2 regions of the Pseudomonas sp. JL3 genome follow, and region 2 is predicted to be linked to the other one. Evidence: riboswitches for the same ligand, from Rfam matches in the RefSeq annotation. Region 2 holds a riboswitch; the other holds the start of a gene.
The links. Region 2 has a riboswitch for cobalamin ahead of cobO (cob(I)yrinic acid a,c-diamide adenosyltransferase). Riboswitches for the same ligand answer to the same signal wherever they lie in the genome.

Region 1 (12,128 bases), on a different contig from region 2:
CTTTGTCCGGCGCGATGATTGGCGTAAACTGCGTCCAAGCCTGCGAGGAGTTTCCATGACCGCTATTACCATTACCGACGCCGCCCACGATTACCTGGCTGATCTGCTCTCCAAGCAGAACACTCCGGGTATCGGCATCCGCGTCTTTATCACCCAGCCTGGCACCCAGTACGCCGAAACCTGCATTGCCTACTGCAAGCCGGGCGAAGAAAAACCTGAAGACACGGCGCTGGGGCTCAAAAGTTTCACCGCTTACATCGACTCGTTCAGCGAAGCGTTTCTGGACGATGCGGTAGTCGACTACGCCACCGACCGCATGGGTGGCCAGCTGACCATCAAGGCGCCAAACGCCAAAGTACCGATGGTCAACGCTGACAGCCCGGTCAACGAGCGCATCAACTACTACCTGCAAACCGAAATCAACCCGGGGCTGGCCAGCCACGGCGGTCAGGTCAGCCTGATCGATGTGGTCGAAGACGGTATCGCCGTGCTGAAATTCGGCGGCGGTTGCCAAGGCTGCGGCCAGGCAGACGTTACCCTGCGCGAAGGCATCGAGCGCACCTTGCTCGAGCGCATCCCCGAGCTCAAGGGCGTTCGTGACGTGACCGACCACACGCAGAAAGAAAACGCCTACTACTAAGGTGTTCGCTGCAAACATAAAAAAACGGTGCCCGTGAGCACCGTTTTTTTTGATCGTTCCCACGCTCTGCGTGGGAATGCAGCCCGGGGCGCTCCGCGTCTCAAGAGCGGACGCAGAGCGTCCATTGAGGCATCCCACGCAGAGCGTGGGAACGATCATCTCAGGGTCTGTAGAGGTGCGCATGCCCCGCGCGATACAGCGACGACTCACTGAAGTGATCGCTACCCAACACCCGACCCACCAGAATCAGCGCCGTGCGGCGAAATCCCTTGGCTTGAACCTTCCCGGCAATATCCGCCAGCGTCCCCACTACCCAATCCTGATCCGGCCAGGTCGCCCGATGAATCACCGCGATCGGGCAATCGGCGCCGTAGTGCGGTAGCAATTCGGCAAGGATCTTCTCCAGATGATTGACCCCGAGGTGGATTGCCATGGTCGCCCCATGCTGCGCCAGGCTACCGAGCTCTTCACCGGCCGGCATCGCGGTCTTGTCGGCGTAGCGGGTCAGAATCACGCTCTGTGACACGTCCGGCAGGGTCAGTTCAGCACCCAACAGGGCCGCGCAGGCGGCGGTGGCGGTGACGCCGGGAATGATTTCGAAAGGGATGTCGAGTTCACGCAAGTAGCGAATCTGCTCGCCAATCGCCCCGTACAGGCTCGGATCGCCGGAATGCACCCGGGCCACGTCCTGGCCGTTGGCATGGGCGGTCTTGATCAGCTCGATGATCTGTTCCAGGTGCAATTCGGCGCTGTTGACCACCTGTTCGGCCCGGTGACCCTCCAGCACAGCGGCAGGGACCAGGGAGCCTGCATAGATGATGACCGGGCAGCTACGAATCAGCCGCTGGCCTTTGACGGTGATCAGTTCCGGGTCGCCGGGGCCTGCGCCAATGAAGTAGACGGTCATCGTCGTTTCCTGTCAGAAAAAGGGCATGGGCACACTTCAGATGAAGATTGCTCATGATCGAAGGCGGGGATTATCGGGGATTTTACGCGGCGCTGGCCAATGCAAGGGTGGCCTGGGCGTATTTTTGTCGTGGAATCAGCAACTTTGCCGGTGCCTGAGCAAGTTGTTCGGCCAGTGCCAGCGCGGCACTTTCCGCTACGCCGTAACAGCCGGTGCGCTCGAACGCGATGTCCGAGTGGTGGCTGAGTTGCGGTTCATAACCGGCCAATTGTTCGCTGCTGAAGTACATCAGCGGCAATGCCAGTTGCTCAGCCAGTTCGATCAGGGCGGGTTCTTCGCGCTTGAGGTCGATACTGGCCAAGGCCTTGATCTCACGAAGCTCGATTTGATGGGCCTGTAACGCCTGATCAAGCAGCGCCCGCAGCGTGCTGACGGGGCAGCCGCGCTGGCAGCCCAGGCCGACCACCAGGGTCGGCACTGCGCTGATGTCAGTCATGCGGAGTATTGACCATCGCTTTTGCGGCGGAACAACCAGGCGCTGATCAGGCCCAGGGCCAGCCAGAACGCCATGTTGGTCAGCTGCGAAGCGATTTTGAATTGCGCTTCCAGGGCTTGCGGCGCCAGCATCGAATGGACTTCCGGTTGCGGCGCGCCAATGACGTGCGGAACGGCCAGAATCGCTACACCGAGGATCTTCATCAGCCAGTGGCGGCTGAACACGATCAGCGCGATGCCGACAGCGGTGGACGCGGCAGTGCCAATCCACCAGATCTGCCGTTGCGCCAGGTCCGCTGCGGCTGTGCCTGGCAGTTCAGGTGGCAGGCCGAGGGTGGGCGCCAGCACGAATGTCGCATAACCGGCCAGACCCCAGAGCAGGCCCTGAGAGGTACGGCGTGGAGCGCGCAAGGTGTAGAGGCCCGCAAGCATCAGGGCGAAACCGACCGCGACCACCAGGTTGCCGCCGGTGGTCGACAGCACGCGCTGCCAGCCGTCTTCCGGCTCCCAGGCTTCGGCATCGTGGGTGTGAGCGGCGACTGCACCAGCAGCGTGCTCGTGGACTTCAACGGCGGCCGGCTCGGATTTTTCGTAGGTCTCGGCCTGCAAAATCAGCGGGGCGACCCAGAAGCTTTGCAGCAGGGTCAACAGCAGGGCGGCCAGCAGCCCGGTGAAACCTGCGGTTTGCGCAATACGCTTGCTCATGTCAGCAGGTCTCAATGGCACGGAAAGGCAGAGCTGTGACGGGTATCGTGCGCGGCGTTGTGTACCGCTTCGATGTGCGAGAAACCGGCGAAATACACAAGGCTGGCGCCAAGGATCGACGCACAAAAAGCGGCGGTCAGGCGTTGGCTCAGGGTTGTGGTGGTGCTGATCGTGATCTTTTTATCGGTGTTGCTGCCGGTGCTGCTGATGATCGACATGGCGCTTCCCTCTGGTCTGTCAGCGGGTGAATAGAGCGCATGAAAACCGCCGCACGCCGGGGCACGCAGAGATTTCGAACAGCGCCCGCCCACCGCGGGTTTGTTATTCAGTGAACGTAAAAGTCACTTTAGTGTTGCGGGCCGGTCTCCGGGCTCGCGAGGGGCAGGGCTTGCGCCGAAACCTGCAAGCATCACCTTCCCATGCCGTGTGACGGGCACAGTGGATTTGACGCTTCACTCGCTTACCGTTGCGGGGGCAGCACCGGACTGACATGGCTTTAGAGTAAAGCACATGATTCACCGGTTTCCCGTTTCACCCTGTGAAGGGCACCCGTAACAAGGCGTGTAGGAGAGCATGGGCGGGGGCGGGGAGTCAATTGGCAGGGGTTCTCAACTCGGAACCCGGTCGTCTGCATCGCGGGCAAGCCACGCTCCCACAAGGGAATGCGATCAACTGTGGGAGCGGGCTTGCCCGCGATGGCGTCATCCCAGCCGCCACAGAACGCGGCATGGACATTGACCCGCCCCCACACGATGCGTAGCCTTGCGCTTTCGAGGTTCTTCGGCATCTGCCGAAGCTAAGAAGGGAACGCGGTCGATGCCGCGGCTGCCCCCGCAACTGTGAACGGTGATGTTCGCTGCCACGCCACTGCAAACCCTGATCCATCAGGGTCGCGGGAAGGCGCAGCAAACGCCAGTCGAACGATTGGCACACCGTCAGCCAGGAGACCTGCCTCGATACAGATTCTCACTACAACCGGGCGGGGTGATCCGGTGGCGGAACTCTTGCGCGCGCGCACCTGCCGCTGCGATTGTCGTCCCGTATGCCCGCCACCTTGCCAAAGGGCATCCGATGAAAACACTGGCCAAACTCCCCGTCACCATCGTTACCGGCTTCCTCGGCTCGGGCAAAACCACCTTGCTACGCCACATGCTCGACAACGCCCAGGGCCGCCGTATCGCGGTGATCGTCAACGAGTTCGGCGAGCTGGGCATCGACGGCGAAATCCTCAAGCAGTGCTCGATCGGCTGCACCGAAGAAGAAGCCAACGGTCGCGTCTACGAACTGGCCAACGGCTGCCTGTGCTGCACGGTTCAGGAAGAATTCTTCCCGGTGATGCGTGAACTGGTCGCTCGTCGCGGCGACCTCGACCACATCCTGATCGAAACCTCGGGTCTGGCCCTGCCAAAACCTTTGGTTCAAGCCTTCCAATGGCCAGAGATCCGCAGCGCCTGCACGGTTGACGCGGTGATCACCGTGGTCGACAGCCCGGCCGTCGCTGCTGGCACCTTCGCTGCGTTCCCGGATCAGGTCGATGCCCAGCGCAAACTCGACCCGAATCTGGACCACGAATCGCCGCTGCACGAGCTGTTCGCCGATCAACTGGCCAGCGCCGACCTGGTGATCCTCAACAAGGCCGATCTGATCAGCGCTGAAGACCTGGCCCGTGTGCGCCTGGAAGTCGCCGAAGAACTGCCGCCAGCGGTGAAAGTCATCGAAGCCAGCAGCGGCCGTCTGCCACTGGACGTGCTGATCGGCCTCGGTGCCGGTTCCGAAGAGCACATCGACAGTCGCCACAGCCATCACGATCATCACCATGAAGGTGAAGACGACCACGACCATGACGCGTTTGACTCCATCTCGATTGAGCTGCCCCAAGCCGACGAAAGCCTGCTGATGGATGCGCTGACTCAATTGGTGGTCCAGCACGGCATCCTGCGGGTGAAAGGTTTTGCAGCGGTGCCGAACAAGCCGATGCGCCTGCTGATCCAGGGCGTGGGCACGCGCTTCGACAAGCACTTCGACCGTCAGTGGGGCGCTGAAGAAGCGCGCACCACCCGTCTGGTGTTGATCGGTCAGGCGCTGGATGCCGCACAGCTCGAAGCGCAATTGCGCGCTGCGCTCAGCGTTTAAACCATGCACCTGCTCAGGACCCAGCCCGGCGGTTTCGTGTCGGATGACAACATTGCCGACCTTGGACAAACCCCCGCCGAGCTGGTGATCCTGTGCAGCGGCGATTCCAGCCTGGCGTTGCTCGCCGAAGCGGCGCAGCAGTTGCCCGACGATTACCCGAGCGTACGCCTGGCCAACCCGATGCAGGTGCAGAATCACGCCTCGGTCGATCTATACGTCGACGAAGTACTGCGCCACGCCAAGGTAATTCTGATCTCGCTGCACGGCGGCATCGCCTATTGGCGTTATGGCATTGAGCGTCTGGTGGAATTGTCCGAGCGCGGCGTGCAGCTGATTCTGGTGCCGGGGGACGATCGGCCGGACCCGGAACTCAGTGACCTGAGCACCGTCACCGCGCAAGACCGCGACCGGCTCTGGCACTTCCTGCGTCAGGGCGGCATGGCCAACGCGCTCGACCTGTTTCGCTGCCTCGCCAGTCGTTGGCTCGGCCGCGACTATCCATGGTCCGAGCCGCAAACCCTGCCACGCACCGCGATCTATCACCCGCAAAAAAGCCCCGCAGAACTAAGCGATTGGCAAGCCGACTGGCAAGCTGATCAGCCGGTGGCGGCGGTGCTGTTTTACCGCTCGCATTTGCAGGCGGCGAACACCGGTTTCATCGATATTTTCTGCCAGCGTTTGCAAGCGGCGGGGTTGAACCCGTTGCCGATTGCGCTGGCCAGTTTGAAAGAGCCCGGCTGCCTGATGGTGGTTGAGGACCTGTTGGATGAAGTGGAGGCGGGGGTGATTCTCAACACCACCGGTTTCGCCCAGTCCAGCCCCGAAGCGCCGCACTTGCGGCCGTTTCGCCGCAACATTCCAGTGATCCAGGCGATCTGCGCCCAAGACAATGAACCCGGTTGGCGCGCCAGCGAACAAGGCCTCGGGCCGCGGGATCTGGCAATGCACATCGCGCTGCCGGAGCTGGACGGGCGGATCATCAGCCGGCCGATCAGTTTCAAGGATCTGGCCTGGCGCAGCGAGCGCAGTCAGTCCGACGTGGTCTGCTACCGGCCGCAACCTGAACGCATGGATTTTGTCGCTGAACTGGCACGGCGCTGGATCGATCTGGCGCGAGTGCCTAACGGCGAAAAATGCATCGCTCTGATCCTCGCCAACTACCCGACGCGCGATGGGCGCATCGGCAATGGCGTAGGCCTCGACACACCGGCTGCGGCATTGAACATCCTGCGCGCCCTGCACGCCGAAGGTTACCCGCTGCCGGCCGAGTTGCCGGACAGCGGCACCGCGCTGATCCAGCAATTGCTCGGCGGCGTCAGCAACGACCTAGACACCCTCGACCAGCGTCCCTGTCATCAAAGCCTCGCGCTGGACGACTACAACCTGATGTTCAACGCGCTGCCCGAGGCCAATCGCCAAGCCGTGCTGGAACGTTGGGGCCCCCCCGAAAACGACCCAATGTTCCGTGGCGGACGAATGATGGTGGCCGGTCTGCGCTTCGGCCTGACCTTCGTCGGCATTCAACCGGCCCGGGGTTATCAGGTTGACCCGAGCGCGGTGTATCACGACCCGGACCTGGTGCCGCCTCACGGCTATCTGGCGTTCTACTTCTGGTTGCGCAACACCTACGGCGCTCACGGCGTGATTCATGTGGGCAAGCACGGCAACCTCGAATGGCTGCCGGGCAAAGGCGTCGGGCTGTCGGAAAACTGCTGGCCGGATGCGTTGCTCGGGCCGCTGCCGAACATCTATCCGTTCATCGTCAACGACCCGGGTGAGGGCGCCCAGGCCAAGCGCCGTACACAGGCAGTGATCATCGATCACCTGATGCCGCCGCTGACCCGCGCCGAAACCTACGGTCCGCTGCGCAATCTCGAATTGTTGGCCGACGAATATTACGAAGCGCAATTGCTCGATCCGCGCCGTGCCCGGGAACTGCAGCGCGACATTCTGCAATTGGTGCGCGACACGCACATCGACCGCGAACTGCAACTGGACGAGAAGCTCGACAGCGATGCCGATGTGGCGATCTGGTTGCCGCGCCTGGACACGTACCTGTGCGACTTGAAGGAGTCGCAGATCCGCGATGGCCTGCATGTGTTTGGCGAATCGCCGGTCGGGCGGTTGCGCATCGACACCTTATTGGCCTTGCTGCGTATTCCTCGCGGCGATGGTCGTGGGGCGCAATCGAGTCTGTTGCGGGCGTTGGCCAAGGCGTTCGAGCTGGGGTTTGATCCATTGGATTGTGCGTTGGCCGAGCCGTGGACCGGACCACGTCCCGTGGAACTGCAATCGCTTAACGATGAACCCTGGCGCACCGCCGGGGATACCCGTGAACGCCTGGAGCTGTTCGCCACTCAACTGATTTCGCACACGTTGAACCAGCCTCAAGCCCAACCCGGCCCACAGGAGGGTGGTTGGTCGGAGGTGAACGCCATCATCGATAGCTTGCGCGAAGTCGTTGCCCCACGCCTGGACGCCTGCGGCCCGGCGGAAATGCGCGGCTTGCTCGACGCCCTCAACGGCCGATTCGTCCCGGCCGGCCCGAGCGGCGCGCCGAGTCGCGGCCGGCTGGACGTGCTGCCCACTGGGCGCAATTTCTATTCGGTGGACGTACGCAACCTGCCGACCACCACCGCGTGGCGCATTGGCTTCCAATCCGCGAACCTGATTCTTGAGCGGCACTTGCAGGACCACGGCGATCACCTGCGTCAGCTCGGTCTGTCGGTCTGGGGCACCGCAACCATGCGCACCGGCGGCGACGACATCGCCCAGGCCATGGCGCTGATGGGCGTGCGTCCGGTCTGGGCGACCGGCAGTCAGCGGGTTGACGACTTCGAGATTCTGCCGTTGAGTCTGCTGGACCGCCCACGGGTGGACGTGACCTTGCGCGTCTCCGGATTTTTCCGTGATGCCTTTGCCAACCTGATCCGGCTGTTCGACGCAGCCGTGCAAGCGGTCGCCGCGCTGGATGAACCGGACGATCTCAACCCGTTGGCGGCCAAGGTCCGCGCCGAGCGGCAAGCGCTGCTGGAGTCCGGGCTGGATGAAGAAGCGGCGCGGCGGCAGGCCGGCTGGCGCATCTTCGGGGCCAAACCGGGGGCTTACGGCGCGGGCGTGCAGGGCGCCATAGACGGTCGCTTGTGGCAAAGCCGTGAAGACTTGGCCGAGGTTTACCTGAACTGGGGCGGTTACGCTTACGGCGGCTCCGATGAAGGCACCGCCGCCCGCGAACAGTTCGCCCAGCGTCTGAGCCAGGTGCAGGCGGTGCTACAAAACCAGGACAACCGCGAGCACGACTTGCTCGATTCCAACGACTATTACCAGTTCCAGGGTGGCATGCTGGCGGCCGTCGAAAGCCTCAGCGGTGAAGCGACGGCCAGTTATCACGGCGATCACAGTCAGCCGGACTTGCCGAAGATCCGCACGTTGAAGGAAGAGCTTAACCGGGTGATTCGTTCCCGCGCGGCCAATCCGAAATGGATCGACGGGGTCAAGCGCCATGGCTATAAAGGCGCGTTCGAACTGGCGGCGACGGTCGATAACCTGTTTGCGTTCGACGCCACCACGCAGTTGATCGACGATCATCAATATGCGTTGCTGGCAGACGCCTATTTGCTCGATCCGGCGACCCGGGAGTTTGTTCGCGAACACAACCCCCACGCCTTGCGCGACATGACCGAGCGCATGCTGGAGGCCCAGCAGCGGGGAATGTGGAAAGAGCCGGGCGAGTACCGCGAGGCGCTGGAGAATTTGTTGCTGGATATAGAAGAAGACGGCTAACCGGATCGTTCCCACGCGCAGCAAAGGAATGCGGCCCGGGACGCTCCGCGTCCCAAGAGCCGAACGCGGAGCGTCCGTTGAGGCATTCCCACGCAGAGCGTGGGAACGATCACACCACCGACCACAATGAGTAATGCCACATGACCGACACCCCCCATTTCCCACTCTCCGCCGTGGTCGGCGCCGACGACTTGAAACTCGCGCTGTACCTGACCGCCATCGACCCGAAAATCGGTGGCGTGCTGATCGAGGGCCCGCGCGGCATGGCCAAATCGACCCTGGCCCGAGGCCTGGCGGACCTGTTGGCCAGCGGTCAATTCGTCACCTTGCCGCTAGGCGCCACCGAAGAACGGTTGGTAGGCACACTCGATCTTGACGCGGCCTTGAGCGAAGGCCGCGCACAGTTCTCCCCCGGCGTACTGGCCAAGGCCGACGGCGGCGTGTTGTATGTCGATGAAGTCAATCTGCTGCCCGATCACCTCGTGGACTTGCTGCTCGACGTGGCCGCCAGCGGCACCAACCTGATCGAGCGCGACGGGATTTCCCATCGGCATTCGGCGAAGTTTGTGCTGATCGGCACCATGAACCCGGAAGAGGGCGAGCTGCGTCCGCAACTGCTCGACCGCTTTGGCTTGAACGTCGCCCTCAGTGGCCACACCGCACCCGCCGAGCGTGGTCAGATCATCCGTCGCCGACTGGATTTCGACAGCGACCCGCAAGGGTTCTGCGCCGAATGGGAAAGCCAACAACACGCACTGCGCGAGCGTTGCCAAAAGGCGCGCTCGGCACTGGCGAGCATTCCACTCGACGATGCCGCGCTGGCGCAGATCACCGAGCGTTGTTTTGCTGCCGGCGTCGATGGCTTGCGAGCCGATCTGGTCTGGTTGCGCGCGGCACGGGCCCACGCGGCATGGCGGGGCGCGACCGCGATCAGCGAGGACGATATCGACGCGGTCGCTGAATTTGCCTTGCGCCATCGTCGTCGCGAACACTCGCCACCGATGCCGCAACAATCCCAGGCACCGCAGCCGCCCTCTAACCAGAATCCCAACCCAAGCGAAGGTCAGGGCCAGTGGGGCGAAATGCCCGCCCAGGCGCTGCCGGTCGGCGCTCGACGTGAAGTGCCGAGCTGGCCAAAAAAGCCCTAGGCATTCGCCCTCGATCAGACGCGGGGGCGAATGCCAGACCCCGCGCAGGACGGCTGGATCACGGTAAACAGGGCAAGCGTCACGCCGCCCTGAGCGGTTCGATCAATTGGCCCGGCACCTTGCTCAATGGCCGACCGCGTCAACGCGATGATGTGTTGTTTCACCTGCGCACCCGCAGTCCTCATGAATTATGGCTGGTGATCGTCGATGCCTCGGCCTCGACCCGGCGTCGTCAAGCGTTGAGCGATGCCAAGGGCTTGCTGGCGCAACTGTTCGACGATGCCTATCGACAGCGTGCGCGCTTGGCTTTGCTGACCGCCAGCGGCCATGTGCCGACGTGGCAGGTGCAAGGTTTGAAAGCTTCCGCTGGCTTGCGCGACTGGCTCGAGGGGCTCGGTGCCGGCGGCGGCACACCGGTGCTGGCGGCATTGGGCGAGGCAGGGCGTTGGCTGTCGGCACGGCAAAAGCGCTTTCCGGCAGAGCAGCAACGGCTGCTGCTGGTGACGGATGGACGGCTGAAGGAATGGTCAACGTTGCCGGCGCTGGATTGCCCGGGGTTGCTGATCGACATCGAGCGCGGACCGATTCGTCTTGGCCGGGCAAAGGTGTTGGCGGCGCAATTGCAGGTTGATTATCGACATATCGATGAGCTGATTTCTGGTTGAGTTTTGTGCTGACAGTATTGACCCCATCGCGAGCCTGCTCGCGATGGCATCACCTCGGAAACGGATAATCGCAGCTCATCTGCATCGCTGCCCTATGCTGCTGTAAGCAAGCCAATCACAGGAGTGACCCATGCGTGTTCTAGCCCGCAATGACCAGGACGATTTTCGCGTCAAAGCCTACGCTGGCACCAACGGCGTGTTGCTGGCGATCGATCTGGCCGAACCCCGCCGCAAAGGTCTGCTGGGTTTCGCCATCGAAAAACAGCAAGGCAGCAAACCCTGGCTGTTTCTGTTCAACAGCCTGACCTTCCCCGGCAAGGCTCATACATTCCCCCAGTTTCGCGCCACCCCCAGCGATACCGCGCCGTTGCAGAAATTTCGTTGGGCCGATTACGCGGTCAATCCGGGTGTGACGATCCATTATCGGGTTCACCTGGCCTACGGCACCGCCGATGCGCCGCAGCTGGGTGAGTTTCTGGAAGTGACGCTCACCACCGACAATGGCCTTCCAGCGGGCCAGAACGTCATCTTCAACCGGGCGGTGGCCGCGAGTCAGGCCTTCCAGCGCAAGTTCGCCGACCTCGATGCGCTGCTCAGCGCCAACAAGAAACTGCCCATCGAAGCCTGGCCCGACGCGCCGCGGCAATGGCTGGAAAACGGTCTGCTCGCACGCTTGCTGGGGTTCATCGAGCGGGCCGAGGATGGCCAGTGGGCGCTGGACATCGCGATCTACGAATACCAGTTGAAGGTGATCGTCGATGCGGTGAACGCTGCCTTCGAGCGCGGCGTGAAGGTTCGGGTTCTGTACCACGCCCAACCGGACGAAGACACCACGGCGCTGAACGAAGCCAGCCTGGAAAAAATTCCGGTGGCGAACAAGCGTGGGCGGGTCACCCACAACATCTTTCACAACAAGTTCATGGTCCTGAGCCGACTCGACGCAGCGGGGCAGCATCAGCCCGAAGCGGTACTCTGCGGCAGCACCAATTTCACCGCCAACGGCGTTTATCGTCAGGCCAATGTTGTGCATGTGCTGGACGATGCTCGGATCGGCGCCAGTTATTTGCAAACTTTCGAGCAAGTCTGGGCCACACCGGCGGACGTCGGCGCTACCCGGGAATGGCTCACGGAAAACAATCCGATGGAGCCGGACCAGGCGCTGTTCGCCGGCTTCTCACCGCGCTCTGGCCAGGGCGACTTGCGTGAGTTCGTCGAAATCATCAGCGCCGCGAAAAAAGACCTGCTGTTTGTCACGGCATTTGCCTTGCCGGACGAAGTGCTCAACGCGTTGCTCGGCCAACCCCACGACGACATCTTGCGTTACGGCCTGCAAAACACCGCGAGCCGCATCACCGGTTTCCACGCCGACCGCACCGCCCAATTTGCCGCCACTGCACTGCTCAACACCGGCCTGGAAGGCTGGCTCAAGGAAAACATGAAGGGCCAGAAGGGCAACCTGCTGGTGCACACCAAAGCCATCGTCGTCGACTTCACCACCGACACACCGACCATCATCAGCGGCAGCCACAACCTCAGCGCCGCAGCCAGCAACGGCAATGACGAGAACTACCTGATTATCCGCGGTGACACCGACCTGGCCGATCGTTATGGGCTCGAGCTGCTGCGCTTTTACGAGCATTACCGGTTCCGCT
Region 2 (12,128 bases):
GATGAAAGCGCCTTGAGTGAACGGTGCGGGCAGTTTGCTGCCTTCGGCAAACGTCAGGCCCAGTGACGCAGTATGTGGCCCCACCGCATAGTCCGGTGCAATCGCCTTGGCCACCAGATCAGGGTTTTGCGGTTCGACGCGAATGTCGACGTGCTGTCCGTAATAGCTGTAGGGCCAGCCGTAGAACCCGCCGTCCTTCACTGACGTGATGTAGTCCGGCACCAGGTCGCTGCCGATTTCGTCACGCTCGTTGACGGCGGTCCACAGTGCGCCGCTCTGAGGCTCCCAGGCCAGACCGTTTGGATTGCGAATCCCCGAGGCGAAGATCCGATGATTGCCGGTGGCGCGATCCACTTCCCAGATCGCAGCGCGGCCTTCCTCCTGATCCATGCCGTTTTCACCGACGTTGCTGTTCGAGCCCACGGTGACGTACAGCTTGCTGCCATCCTTGCTGGCGATGACATTTTTGGTCCAGTGATGATTCAGCGTGCCGCCCGGCAAGTCGACCACCTTGATCGGCTGCGACTTGATCGCCGTCTCACCGTTTTCATAGTGGAAACGCAGCAGGCGATCAGTGTCGGCGACATACAAATCATTGCCGACCAGGGTCATGCCAAAGGGCGAGTTGAGGTTTTCCAGGAATACCGTGCGGGTTTCGGCGACGCCGTCGTGGTCCTTGTCCCGCAGCAGGGTGATGCGGTTCGGGCTGGGGACGCCAGCACCGGCGCGGCCCATGACTTTGCCCATGATCCAGCCACGAATACCGCCATCGGATTTGGCCGGTGCATTGGTTTCGGCCACCAGCACATCGCCGTTGGGCAATACGTAGAGCCAACGTGGGTGTTCGAGGCCTTCGGCAAATGCCGCCACTTGAGTTCCTGCCGCGGCGACAGGTTTCTTGCCTTCAGGCCAGCCGATCGCCGGGGCGATGTTCACCGTCGGGATCAGGGTTTTATTGGGTTCTGGCAGTTTGGGCGAGGGGCCTGTGCCATCCGAGACTTGCAGGCTGGAGGTTTCACCACAGGCGGCGAGCCCTCCGGCGAGCGCGATGATGAAAACGAGCTGGGGTTTGCGCATTACTGATCTTCCCTATGAATGCATTGACGTAATCATAGAGAAGCGTAGACGCTCGATGGTTCAACCGGTCAGCCGCGGGCTTCCTTGAGCAGAACAGCGATGCCTGGATGGTAGTTGCCGGCTTCATTGCGCAACTTGCGGTAGGCGTATGGGAAATACCAGGCCACGGCGCAGCTGTGTTCCTTTTGCAGGTCGTCGACCATGTCCTGAAGTTCTTCCGGTGTAGCGCTCTGCTGAGCTTTTTGCGGCGCTACGAACAGGCAGCCGAGTTTCAGATCGCTGGCGTAGCTGATTCGCTTCGCGTCACTGGTGATGTCCGCCAATGCCTGAGTCAGGTTCAGGCTATTGACCCGTGGCCAGCGCTGGGTGGCCTGGAGATACGCGCGTTCTTCGCTGCTGGCGATAAACAGATCGGCGTGGGCGTTGCGTTCGCCTTCTTCAGTCTGTTTGCGCGTGGATGTTTGTTGCAGCGTGACCATTTCTGCCATCCAGGCTGCGGCGGAGAGCAGGCCGAGGTTGGCGTTTTCGTCGTACCAGTAAGGTGTATCGTTATCGCCGCGTACGGCGTTGAAGCGGTCGATACAGTCAAACCAGCGTTCCAGCACCGGCCGCAGGAATTCCAGCTTCGGATTGCTGATGATCATGCCTTGCATGTGGCTCACCCTTGTTATTGTGTTGTGAGGTTGTGGCTCTTTGATATCACTGCTTGTAGTGTGGCACAAGATTGGCGTCAGTTAATTGATCAATGGCAGTTATTCGCTCAGCGGCGCCCCGGGTTTAATTGACGCTCCACCCCCAACCCTCTAACCTTCGCGGCTTGTTTCAGGTGCTCTGTGACCTTGGTCGACAGAGTGAAACAGGGAAGCCGGTGAGTGAATTTCTTCCCGTGAAAAATGATCACGATCCCGGCGCTGCCCCCGCAACGGTAAATGAGTAAAAGCTGCGCCTTGAGCCACTGTGTCGATTGTCGACATGGGAAGGCGCGCAGTTGGCCCTGGTGCCGCTCATGAGCCCGGAGACCGGCCTGATTCATCCAACGGCATCACGGTGGGCGATGCCAGGCTTCTTGCCGTCTATTCTTGTGCCTGCCCGCCGTTATCCAGCCTCAACGGAGAGCTCCCCCATGACTGATACTCCCGATCGTGACGAACGCCATCTGGCGCGCATGCTGCGCAAAAAAGCGGTGATCGACGAACGCATCGCCAACTCCCCGAATGAATGCGGTTTGCTGCTGGTGCTCTCCGGCAACGGCAAAGGCAAGAGCAGCTCGGCGTTTGGCATGCTTTCCCGGGCCATGGGCCACGGCATGCAGTGCGGCGTGGTGCAGTTCATCAAGGGGCGCACCAGCACCGGTGAGGAGCTGTTCTTCCGACGCTTCCCGGAGCAGGTGCGTTTTCATGTGATGGGCGAGGGCTTCACCTGGGAAACCCAAGACCGCCAGCGCGACATCGCCGCCGCTGAAGCCGCCTGGGCGGTGTCCCGCGAATTGCTGCGTGATCCATCCATCGGTCTGGTAGTGCTCGATGAGTTGAACATCGCCCTCAAGCACGGCTACCTCGATCTCGATCAGGTGCTCAGCGACTTGCAGGCTCGTCCGCCGATGCAACATGTGGTGGTCACCGGTCGTGGCGCCAAACCGGAGATGATCGAGTTGGCGGACACCGTCACTGAAATGGGCATGATCAAGCACGCCTTCCAGGCCGGAATCAAAGCGCAAAAAGGCGTCGAGTTGTGAGTCAACCACATCATTGCCCGGCGGTACTGATTGCCGCGCCGGCCTCCGGTCAGGGCAAGACCACCGTCACCGCCGCGCTCGCTCGTTTGCATCGCAATCAGGGGCGCAAGGTCCGCGTGTTCAAATGCGGCCCGGATTTTCTCGACCCGATGATTCTCGAGCGCGCCAGCGGTGCACCGGTTTATCAACTCGACATGTGGATGGTCGGCGCGCGGGAAAGTCGGCGGCTATTGTGGGAGGCCGCGGGCGAAGCCGATCTGATCCTCATCGAAGGCGTCATGGGGCTGTTCGACGGTACGCCTTCCAGCGCCGACCTGGCGCGGCACTTCGGTGTGCCGGTGCTCGGCGTGATCGACGGCACCGCCATGGCGCAGACGTTTGGCGCGCTGGCCCTGGGCCTTGCGCGTTATCAGCCGGATTTACCGTTTGCCGGTGTGTTGGCCAACCGGGTCGGCACCGTGCGCCATGCGCAGTTGCTCGAAGGCAGCCTGACTGAAGGCTTGCGCTGGTACGGCGCGTTGTCCCGGGAGACCGGCATCGAATTGCCGAGTCGGCATCTCGGCCTGGTTCAGGCCAGTGAGCTGAATGATCTCGATCTGCGCCTCGACGCGGCGGCCGACTCACTGGCCAGCAGTTGTGATGTGGCTCTACCGCCGGCCGTGGAATTCGCCGCGCCTGAAATGATCGCAGCCGAACCGTTGCTGGCCGGGGTGCGGATTGCCGTGGCCCGGGACGAAGCTTTCGCGTTTACCTACGGTGCGAGCCTTGATCTGTTGCGGGCCATGGGCGCCGAATTGTCTTTCTTCTCGCCGATCCGCGACAGCGGGTTACCGGAGGCGGACAGTCTTTATCTGCCGGGCGGTTACCCCGAATTGCACCATGTGGCGTTGTCACAAAACACGCCGATGCTGACCGCGATCCGCGCTCATCACGCGGCGGGCAAACCGTTGCTGGCCGAGTGTGGCGGCATGCTGTATTTGCTCGATTCACTGACCGATGTCGAGGGCACACGCGCTGAATTGGTCGGCTTGCTGGCCGGTGATGCGGTGATGCAGAAGCGTCTTGCCGCGTTGGCCTTGCAGGCGGTCGAATTGCCGGAAGGTTTGCTGCGTGGGCACACGTACCACCACTCGTTGACCAGCACTGAACTTGAGCCAATTGCTCGAGGTTTGAGTCCCAATGGCGGGCGAGGGGCGGAGGCGGTTTATCGTGAGGGGCGGATGACGGCTTCTTATGTGCACTTTTATTTCCCGTCCAATCCGACAGCGATTGCAGCGCTGTTTGCGCCTGACCCTGAAACCGCTTTCGCGAGCAGGCCATGACGGACAACACATTCAGCCAGGCCGAACGCGAAGCTGTTTATCGCGCGATTGCAGAGCGCCGCGACATGCGTCACTTCAGTGGCGGCTCGGTTGAGCCCGAGTTACTGAGGCGTCTGCTCGAAGCCGCGCATCAGGCCCCAAGTGTTGGCCTGATGCAGCCCTGGCGTTTCATCCGCATTAGCGACCGGGCACTGCGCGGCAAGATCCAGCTGCTGGTGGAAGACGAACGCATCCGCACTGCCGAAGCCCTCGGCGAGCGCTCCGACGAATTCATGAAGCTCAAGGTCGAAGGCATCAACGATTGCGCCGAGGTGCTGGTCGCCGCGCTGATGGACGATCGCGAGCGACATATCTTCGGCCGTCGTACATTGCCGGAAATGGACATGGCCTCGTTGTCCTGCGCCATCCAGAACCTTTGGCTGGCGTCCCGCGCCGAAGGCCTGGGCATGGGCTGGGTGTCGCTGTTCGAGCCGCAAGCGCTGGCGGACTTGTTGGGCTTACCGGCCGGGGCCAAGCCTTTGGCTGTTCTTTGCCTGGGGCCGGTCAAGGAATTCTATCCGGCGCCGATGTTGGTACTCGAAGGTTGGGCGCAGGCGCGTCCACTCAGCGAGTTGCTGTATGAAAATTATTGGGGAGTGAGTCAATGAGTGTGGCGTTGTTGAGTGTCGCCGCGGTCGCGCTGGATGCGCTGCTGGGTGAACCCAAACGCTGGCATCCGCTGGTGGCGTTCGGTCGTTTTGCCGATCGCATCGAGCAACGTTTCAACTCCGGTGGCCGTGGCTGGCGCAGTCATGGGGTTACGGCCTGGGTGATGGCGGTCGTGCCGCTGACCTTGCTGGGCACCGCACTTTCCTGGGCGCCTTATGTCGGTTGGATTGTCGAGATTCTCGTGCTCTATTGCGCCCTCGGCATGCGCAGCCTCGGCGAGCATGTCGAGCCGGTGGCCAAGGCCCTGCGCAGCGATGACTTGATCGAGGCGCGCAAACGTGTCGGTTATCTGGTCAGCCGTCAGACCAGCGAACTGGATGAAACCGAAGTCGCCCGCGCCGCCACCGAATCGGTGCTGGAGAACGGCAGCGATGCGGTGTTCGCCGCACTGTTCTGGTTTGCCGTGGCGGGTGCGCCCGGCGTGGTGCTCTATCGCCTGAGCAACACCCTCGATGCAATGTGGGGTTATCGCAACGAACGCTTCGAACGTTTCGGTTGGGCAGCGGCGAAGATCGATGATGTTCTGAACTACATTCCTGCACGCCTGGTGGCGTTGACTTACGCACTGCTGGGCAAAACCCGACTGGCGCTGAAGTGCTGGCGTACCCAGGGCTCGACCTGGGACAGCCCGAATGCCGGGCCGGTGATGGCGGCCGGGGCCGGTGCGCTGGGTGTCGAGTTGGGCGGGGCGGCGATCTATCACGGTGAACTGCATCAGCGTCCGCCATTGGGCGAAGGCGTGCCGGCGGATGCCGATTCCATCGACCGTGGCTGGCAATTAGTCCAGCGCGGGGTATGGTTATGGCTGCTGATTCTCTGCGTGGGGGCTGAATTCTATGCTTGAGCACGGTGGCCGGCTGCGCAAGGCGGCGCTTGAATACGGCATCGCCGAGGCCGATTGGCTGGATCTGTCCAGTGGCCTGGCGCCCTGGCCATTTCCGGTCCCGGACATTCCGCTGCGAGCCTGGGCGCGCCTGCCGGAAACCGATGACGGTCTGGAGCAGGCCGCCTGCGACTATTACGGTGCGGCCCAGGTGTTGCCAGTGGCGGGTTCGCAAATGGCGATCCAGTTGCTGCCGCGTTTGCGCCGGGCCGGCAAGGTCGGCGTGCTGTCGCCGTGTTACGCCGAACACGCCGAAGCCTGGCGTCGCAACGGTTACATCGTGCGTGAAGTGCTGGAGCAGGAAGTCGATTTTTTTCTCGACAGCCTCGACGTGCTGGTGGTGGTCAACCCGAACAATCCCACGGGCCTGAGCCTGACCCCGGCCCGCCTGCTGGATTGGCATTCGCGGCTGGCCCAGCGCGGTGGCTGGCTGGTGGTGGACGAGGCGTTCATGGACAACACGCCGCATTTGAGTCTGGCGCCGTTCGCCGATCAGATCGGCTTGATCGTGCTGCGCTCCTTCGGCAAGTTTTTCGGCCTGGCCGGTGTGCGGCTGGGTTTTGTGTTGGCTGAGCGCAAGTTGCTCAAGCTGCTGGCTGAACAGGTCGGGCCTTGGGCGGTCAGCGGTCCCACTCGAGTGCTGGGCCAGGCGTGTCTGACAGATACGGAGGGGCACACCCGACAGCGCATTCGTACTGACGAGGCCGGCGAGCGTCTGGCGTTGCTGCTTGAACAATACGGTTCCAAACCTCAGGGCGGCTGCGCGTTGTTTCAGTGGCTGATCACCGAGCGAGCCGAAGCGCTGCATGAGTTCATGGCCCGACGCGGCATTCTGCTGCGGTTGTTCACCCACAACAGCAGCCTGCGTTTCGGCTTGCCGGCGGATGAAGCGGATTGGCAGCGTCTCGAGCAAGCGCTTGAAGCCTACGTTAAGGAAGCGCAATGACAACGTTGATGGTGCAAGGCACCACGTCCGACGCCGGTAAAAGCACGCTGGTGACGGCGCTGTGTCGCTGGGTCACGCGCCAGGGCGTGAGCGTCGTGCCATTCAAACCGCAGAACATGGCGCTCAACAGCGCGGTGACTGCCGACGGTGGCGAGATCGGGCGTGCTCAAGCGGTGCAGGCTCAAGCCGCCAATCTCGAACCGCACACCGACATGAACCCGGTGCTGCTCAAGCCCAACAGCGATACCGGCGCCCAAGTGATCATTCATGGCCGCGCAGTCACCACCATGAACGCGGTCGCGTATCACGACTACAAGGCCATCGCCATGCAAGCGGTGCTGGCCTCCCATGAACGTTTGAGCGCGGCATATCCGGTGGTGATGGTCGAAGGGGCGGGCTCGCCGGCAGAGATCAACCTGCGGGCCGGCGACATCGCGAACATGGGGTTTGCCGAGGCGGTGGACTGCCCGGTGGTGTTGATCGCCGACATCAATCGCGGCGGGGTTTTCGCGCATTTGGTCGGTACGCTGGAGCTGCTGTCGCCCAGCGAACAGGCACGGGTCAAAGGCTTCATCATCAACCGTTTTCGCGGCGACATCGCCTTGCTGCAACCTGGTCTCGATTGGCTGGAGGAGCGCACCGGTAAGCCGGTGATCGGCGTGTTGCCGTATGTGATGGACCTGCATCTTGAGGCCGAGGACGGCCTCGATCAGCGTCAGACCGACAAGGCCGATCAAGTGCTCAGCGTGGTGGTGCCGGTGTTGCCGCGTATCAGCAACCACACCGATTTCGATCCGCTGCGCCTGCATCCGCAAGTGGACCTGCAATTCATCGGCCCCGGTCAGGCGATTCCGCCGGCCGACGTGATCATTCTTCCCGGCTCGAAAAGCGTGCGCAGCGACCTCGCGTACCTGCGGGCCAACGGCTGGGATACGGCTATCTCGCGACACTTGCGCTACGGCGGAAAAGTACTTGGAATCTGCGGCGGTCTGCAAATGCTCGGCGAGCAGGTGCACGATCCGCTGGGCCTCGAAGGCGCGCCGGGTTCCAGTGCCGGTTTGGGCCTGCTGGCGTTCGAAACGCAGCTCGAAGAAGAGAAGCAGTTGCGCAATGTGCGTGGGCGTCTGGCGCTGGAAGATGCGCAGGTCAGCGGCTATGAAATTCATGCCGGCGTGACCACCGGGCCGGCGCTGGAAAACGCCGCGGTGCAGCTCGACGATGGTCGCTGCGATGGCGCGCAAAGTGTTGATGGGCAGATTTTCGGCACGTATCTGCATGGCCTGTTCGAGTCACCGGCGGCGTGCGGTGCACTGTTGCGTTGGGCTGGGTTGCGGGATGTGCAGGAAGTGGATTACCACGCCTTGCGAGAGCGCGATATTGAACGGCTGGCGGATCTGGTGGAGAAGCATTTGGATACCGGGCTGTTGCGGGAGCTCTGTGGTTTTTAAGGGGAGTGTGCTCGCGAAGACTGGAGTCGCCTCACCGCACATCTTAAGGAATAAACCATGCTGCAACTGATCCTCGGCGGCGCCCGCTCCGGCAAAAGTCGCCTGGCTGAAAAACTGGCGACAGACAGTCAGCTTCACGTCACCTACATCGCCACCAGCCAACCCCTGGACGGTGAAATGAACGAACGGGTAGCCCATCACCGCGCCCGCCGTCCGGCCGAGTGGGCGTTGATCGAAGAACCGCTGGAACTGGCACGCGTGCTGCGCGAAAGCGCCAGTGCCGATCGTTGCTTGCTGGTGGATTGCCTGACGCTGTGGCTGACCAACCTGCTGATGCTCGATAACGCCGAGCGTCTCTCGGCCGAACGCGAAGCCCTGCTGGACTGCCTGGCGTCATTGCCAGGTGAAATCATTTTTGTCAGCAACGAGACCGGCATGGGTGTCGTGCCGCTGGGCGAGTTGACTCGCCGCTATGTCGATGAAGCCGGTTGGTTGCATCAAGCCTTGGCCGAGCGCTGTCAGCGAGTCGTCCTGACCGTCGCCGGCCTGCCCCTGACTTTGAAAGGAACTGCGTTATGACTCACTCCTGGTGGCTGAACCCGTGCAAGCCAATCGACGCGCAAGCGGTCGAACAGGCGCAGGCGCGTCAACAGCAACTGACCAAGCCTGCCGGCTCGCTCGGTCGGCTCGAATCGGTGGCGGTGCAACTGGCCGGGTTGCAGGGGCAGGTCAAGCCGACGCTCGATCAGTTGTGGATCGCGATTTTTGCCGGTGACCATGGTGTGGTTGCTGAAGGCGTGTCGGCGTTTCCGCAGGAAGTCACCGGGCAGATGCTGCACAACTTTGTCAGCGGCGGCGCGTCGATCAGCGTGTTGGCGCGGCAGTTGGGTGCGTCCCTGGAAGTGGTCGACCTCGGCACCGTCACGCCGTCGTTGAATCTGCCGGGTGTACGTCACCTGAATATCGGCCCGGGTACGGCGAATTTTGTTCAGGGGGCGGCGATGACCCAGGCCCAGGGCGAGCTCGCCTTGCAGGCCGGCCGCGACAGTGTGCAGCGCGCCATCGCGGCAGGCGCGCAGTTGTTCATCGGCGGCGAAATGGGCATCGGCAACACCACCGCGGCCAGCGCGTTGGCCTGTGCCTTGCTCGATTGCCCGGTAGTGCATCTGGCCGGGCCGGGTACCGGATTGAACGCGGCGGGTGTCAGCCATAAAGCCCGGGTCATCGAACGTGCTTTGACGTTGCACAGTGTTCAGCGTGGCGATGCGCTGCAAACTTTGCTCAACCTCGGCGGTTTCGAAATCGCTGCGCTGGTCGGCGCGTACCTGGCCTGTGCTCAGGAAGGCGTCGCGGTGTTGGTTGACGGATTTATTTGCAGCGTCGCCGCACTGGTGGCGGTGCGTTTGAATCCGGCTTGTCGTGAGTGGTTGCTGTTCGGCCATCGCGGCGCCGAGCCAGGCCATCGCCATGTACTCGAAACCCTGAAGGCCGAACCGTTGCTGGATCTTGGCCTGCGACTGGGCGAGGGCAGCGGTGCGGCATTGGCCGTGCCATTGCTGCGTCTGGCCTGCGACCTGCACGGGCAGATGGCGACATTCGCCGAAGCCGCGGTGGCGGATCGCCCGGCATGACCTTGCGCCTGGACCTGTTGCGCCATGGCGAAACCGAACTCGGCGGCGGTTTGCGCGGCAGCCTCGACGATGCGCTGACCGGCAAGGGCTGGGAGCAAATGCGCGCCGCGGTGGTCGAGCAGGGGCCCTGGGATCGACTGGTCAGTTCGCCGTTGCAGCGTTGCGCGAGTTTTGCGCAAGAGCTTGGGGCGCAACTGGGTTTGCCGGTGCAGCTGGATAAGGATCTGCAAGAGCTGCACTTCGGCAACTGGGAAGGGCAGAGCGCGGCGGCGCTGATGGAAACCTGCGCCGAGGCGTTGGGCTTGTTCTGGGCTGATCCTTATTCGTTCACGCCGCCTGAGGGTGAGCCGGTGGCGGACTTTTCAACGCGGGTGTTGGCGGCCATCGAACGGCTGCACGCGGCCTATGCGGGTGAGCGGATCTTGCTGATCAGCCATGGCGGCGTCATGCGTTTGTTGCTGGCTCAAGCGCGCGGATTGCCGCGTGAGCAGTTGCTCAACGTTGAAGTCGGCCATGGCGCGCTGTTCTCGCTGTCGGTCGAATCCGGTGTCTTGTTAAGGGAAGCGATCTGACCATGTTGCCGTTCTGGATCGCCCTGCAATTTTTGAGCAGCCTGCCGATTCGCCTGCCGGGTATGCCGACGCCCGAGGAATTGGGCCGGTCGCTGCTGTTTTATCCGCTGGTCGGTTTGCTGTTCGGCGCGATTCTGTGGGGGCTGAACGGGCTATTGCTGGGCACGCCATTATTGCTTCACGCGGCACTGCTGCTGAGTGTTTGGGTCGTGCTCAGCGGCGCGTTGCACCTGGATGGCCTGGCCGATAGCGCCGATGCGTGGCTCGGGGGGTATGGCGACCGCGAACGAACTCTGACGATCATGAAAGACCCGCGCAGCGGGCCGATCGCCGTGGTGACGCTGGTGCTGGTGTTGCTGATCAAGTTCGCCGCGTTGCTGGCGTTGATCGAGCAGCAGCACAGCGTGGTCCTGATCATCGTTCCACTGATTAGCCGCAGCGCGTTACTGGGGTTGTTCCTCACCACGCCTTATGTGCGTCCGGGTGGATTGGGGCAGGCGTTGGCCGATCATCTACCGCGTTTGGCCGGGAAGCAGGTGTTGGTGATCAGTGCGGTGGCTTGTGTGCTGATGGCTGGACTCGGCGCTGTATGGGCGCTTGCACTGGCGACAGTGCTGTTTGTCTGGTTGCGGCAAGTGATGGTGCGGCGATTGGGCGGGACAACGGGTGATACAGCGGGGGCTTTGCTGGAATTGTTGGAGGTGGCGGTGCTGGTGGGGCAAGCCTTGCTCCTACGGTAATATGTGTCAAAAAATTTGCTTTCATTTAACCGCGGGTATATACACGCACTATGCTTCCTTCTCAATGTTTGTGCACTAATCTGCGTCGCGCCGCTCGTGGCGTCAGCAGGCATTACGACGGCGCCCTCGACGGCTTCGGGATCAACGTTGCCCAGTATTCTCTGCTGTGCAATCTGCAGCGTCTGGATCAGCCGAGCATCTCATCTCTGGCCGAAGCCATGGGCCTGGATCGCAGTACCCTCGGGCGCAATCTGCGAGTGCTGGAGGGTGAAGGCCTGGTGACGCTGGTCGAGGGCGAGGACATGCGCAATCGCATCGTCCTGCTCACCGAGACTGGGCGCGAACGTTTGGCAGCGGCCTTGCCGGCCTGGGAAGCGGCGCAACAGCGGTTGATCGACCGTCTGGGTGCCGAGAAGCGTGAAACCTTGCTGAAATTGCTGGACGAACTGGCTTGAGGCCAGTTTGTTCGATCTTAAGCGGGTATATACCCGCTACCGGAGAACAAGAATGACATCAATGTGGCGTACATGCGGTTGGGTGCTGTTGGGAAGTGCGCTGATTCTGGCGTTGTCCCTGGGTGTGCGCCACGGCTTCGGGCTGTTTCTGGCGCCCATGAGTGCCGAGTTCGGCTGGGGCCGCGAAGTGTTTGCCTTCGCCATTGCTTTGCAGAACCTGATCTGGGGCCTGGCGCAGCCATTCACCGGCGCACTGGCCGACCGCTTTGGCGCCGCGAAAGTGGTGTTGATCGGTGGTGTTCTGTACGCGTTGGGTCTGGTGTTCATGGGGCTGTCCGATTCGGCGGTGACCTTGTCCTTGAGCGCCGGCTTGTTGATTGGTATCGGTCTGTCCGGCACTTCGTTCTCGGTGATCCTCGGCGTGGTCGGCCGTGCCGTGCCACCGGAAAAACGCAGCATGGGCATGGGTATCGCCAGCGCCGCCGGTTCTTTCGGTCAATTCGCCATGTTGCCCGGCACGCTGGGGCTGATCGGCTGGCTTGGCTGGTCTGCGGCATTGCTGGTGTTGGGTCTGATCGTGGCGTTGATCGTGCCGCTGGTGAGCATGCTCA

Region 1: another riboswitch for cobalamin. It lies ahead of MMG91_RS06000 (CbtB domain-containing protein); the one in region 2 lies ahead of cobO (cob(I)yrinic acid a,c-diamide adenosyltransferase).

What each region holds. Positions count from the first base shown of each region.
Region 1 covers NZ_JAKWJK010000002.1:575,257-587,384, forward strand. The annotation lists gene nfuA (Fe-S biogenesis protein NfuA) at 56-640, shown strand; gene cobM (precorrin-4 C(11)-methyltransferase) at 801-1,547, opposite strand; gene MMG91_RS05990 (cobalamin biosynthesis protein) at 1,630-2,043, opposite strand; gene MMG91_RS05995 (CbtA family protein) at 2,040-2,747, opposite strand; gene MMG91_RS06000 (CbtB domain-containing protein) at 2,759-2,965, opposite strand; cobalamin riboswitch at 3,087-3,315, opposite strand; cobalamin riboswitch at 3,504-3,718, shown strand; gene cobW (cobalamin biosynthesis protein CobW) at 3,819-4,880, shown strand; gene cobN (cobaltochelatase subunit CobN) at 4,884-8,663, shown strand; gene MMG91_RS06015 (ATP-binding protein) at 8,804-9,811, shown strand; gene MMG91_RS06020 (VWA domain-containing protein) at 9,931-10,476, shown strand; gene MMG91_RS06025 (phospholipase D-like domain-containing protein) at 10,607-12,128, shown strand, end outside.
Region 2 covers NZ_JAKWJK010000003.1:595,211-607,338, reverse strand. The annotation lists gene MMG91_RS09190 (sorbosone dehydrogenase family protein) at 1-1,077, opposite strand, end outside; gene MMG91_RS09185 (hypothetical protein) at 1,146-1,730, opposite strand; cobalamin riboswitch at 1,885-2,120, shown strand; gene cobO (cob(I)yrinic acid a,c-diamide adenosyltransferase) at 2,201-2,812, shown strand; gene MMG91_RS09175 (cobyrinate a,c-diamide synthase) at 2,809-4,134, shown strand; gene bluB (5,6-dimethylbenzimidazole synthase) at 4,131-4,781, shown strand; gene cbiB (adenosylcobinamide-phosphate synthase CbiB) at 4,778-5,686, shown strand; gene cobD (threonine-phosphate decarboxylase CobD) at 5,679-6,671, shown strand; gene MMG91_RS09155 (cobyric acid synthase) at 6,668-8,119, shown strand; gene cobU (bifunctional adenosylcobinamide kinase/adenosylcobinamide-phosphate guanylyltransferase) at 8,177-8,698, shown strand; gene cobT (nicotinate-nucleotide--dimethylbenzimidazole phosphoribosyltransferase) at 8,695-9,750, shown strand; gene cobC (alpha-ribazole phosphatase family protein) at 9,747-10,322, shown strand; gene MMG91_RS09135 (adenosylcobinamide-GDP ribazoletransferase) at 10,325-11,062, shown strand; gene MMG91_RS09130 (MarR family winged helix-turn-helix transcriptional regulator) at 11,113-11,517, shown strand; gene MMG91_RS09125 (MFS transporter) at 11,570-12,128, shown strand, end outside.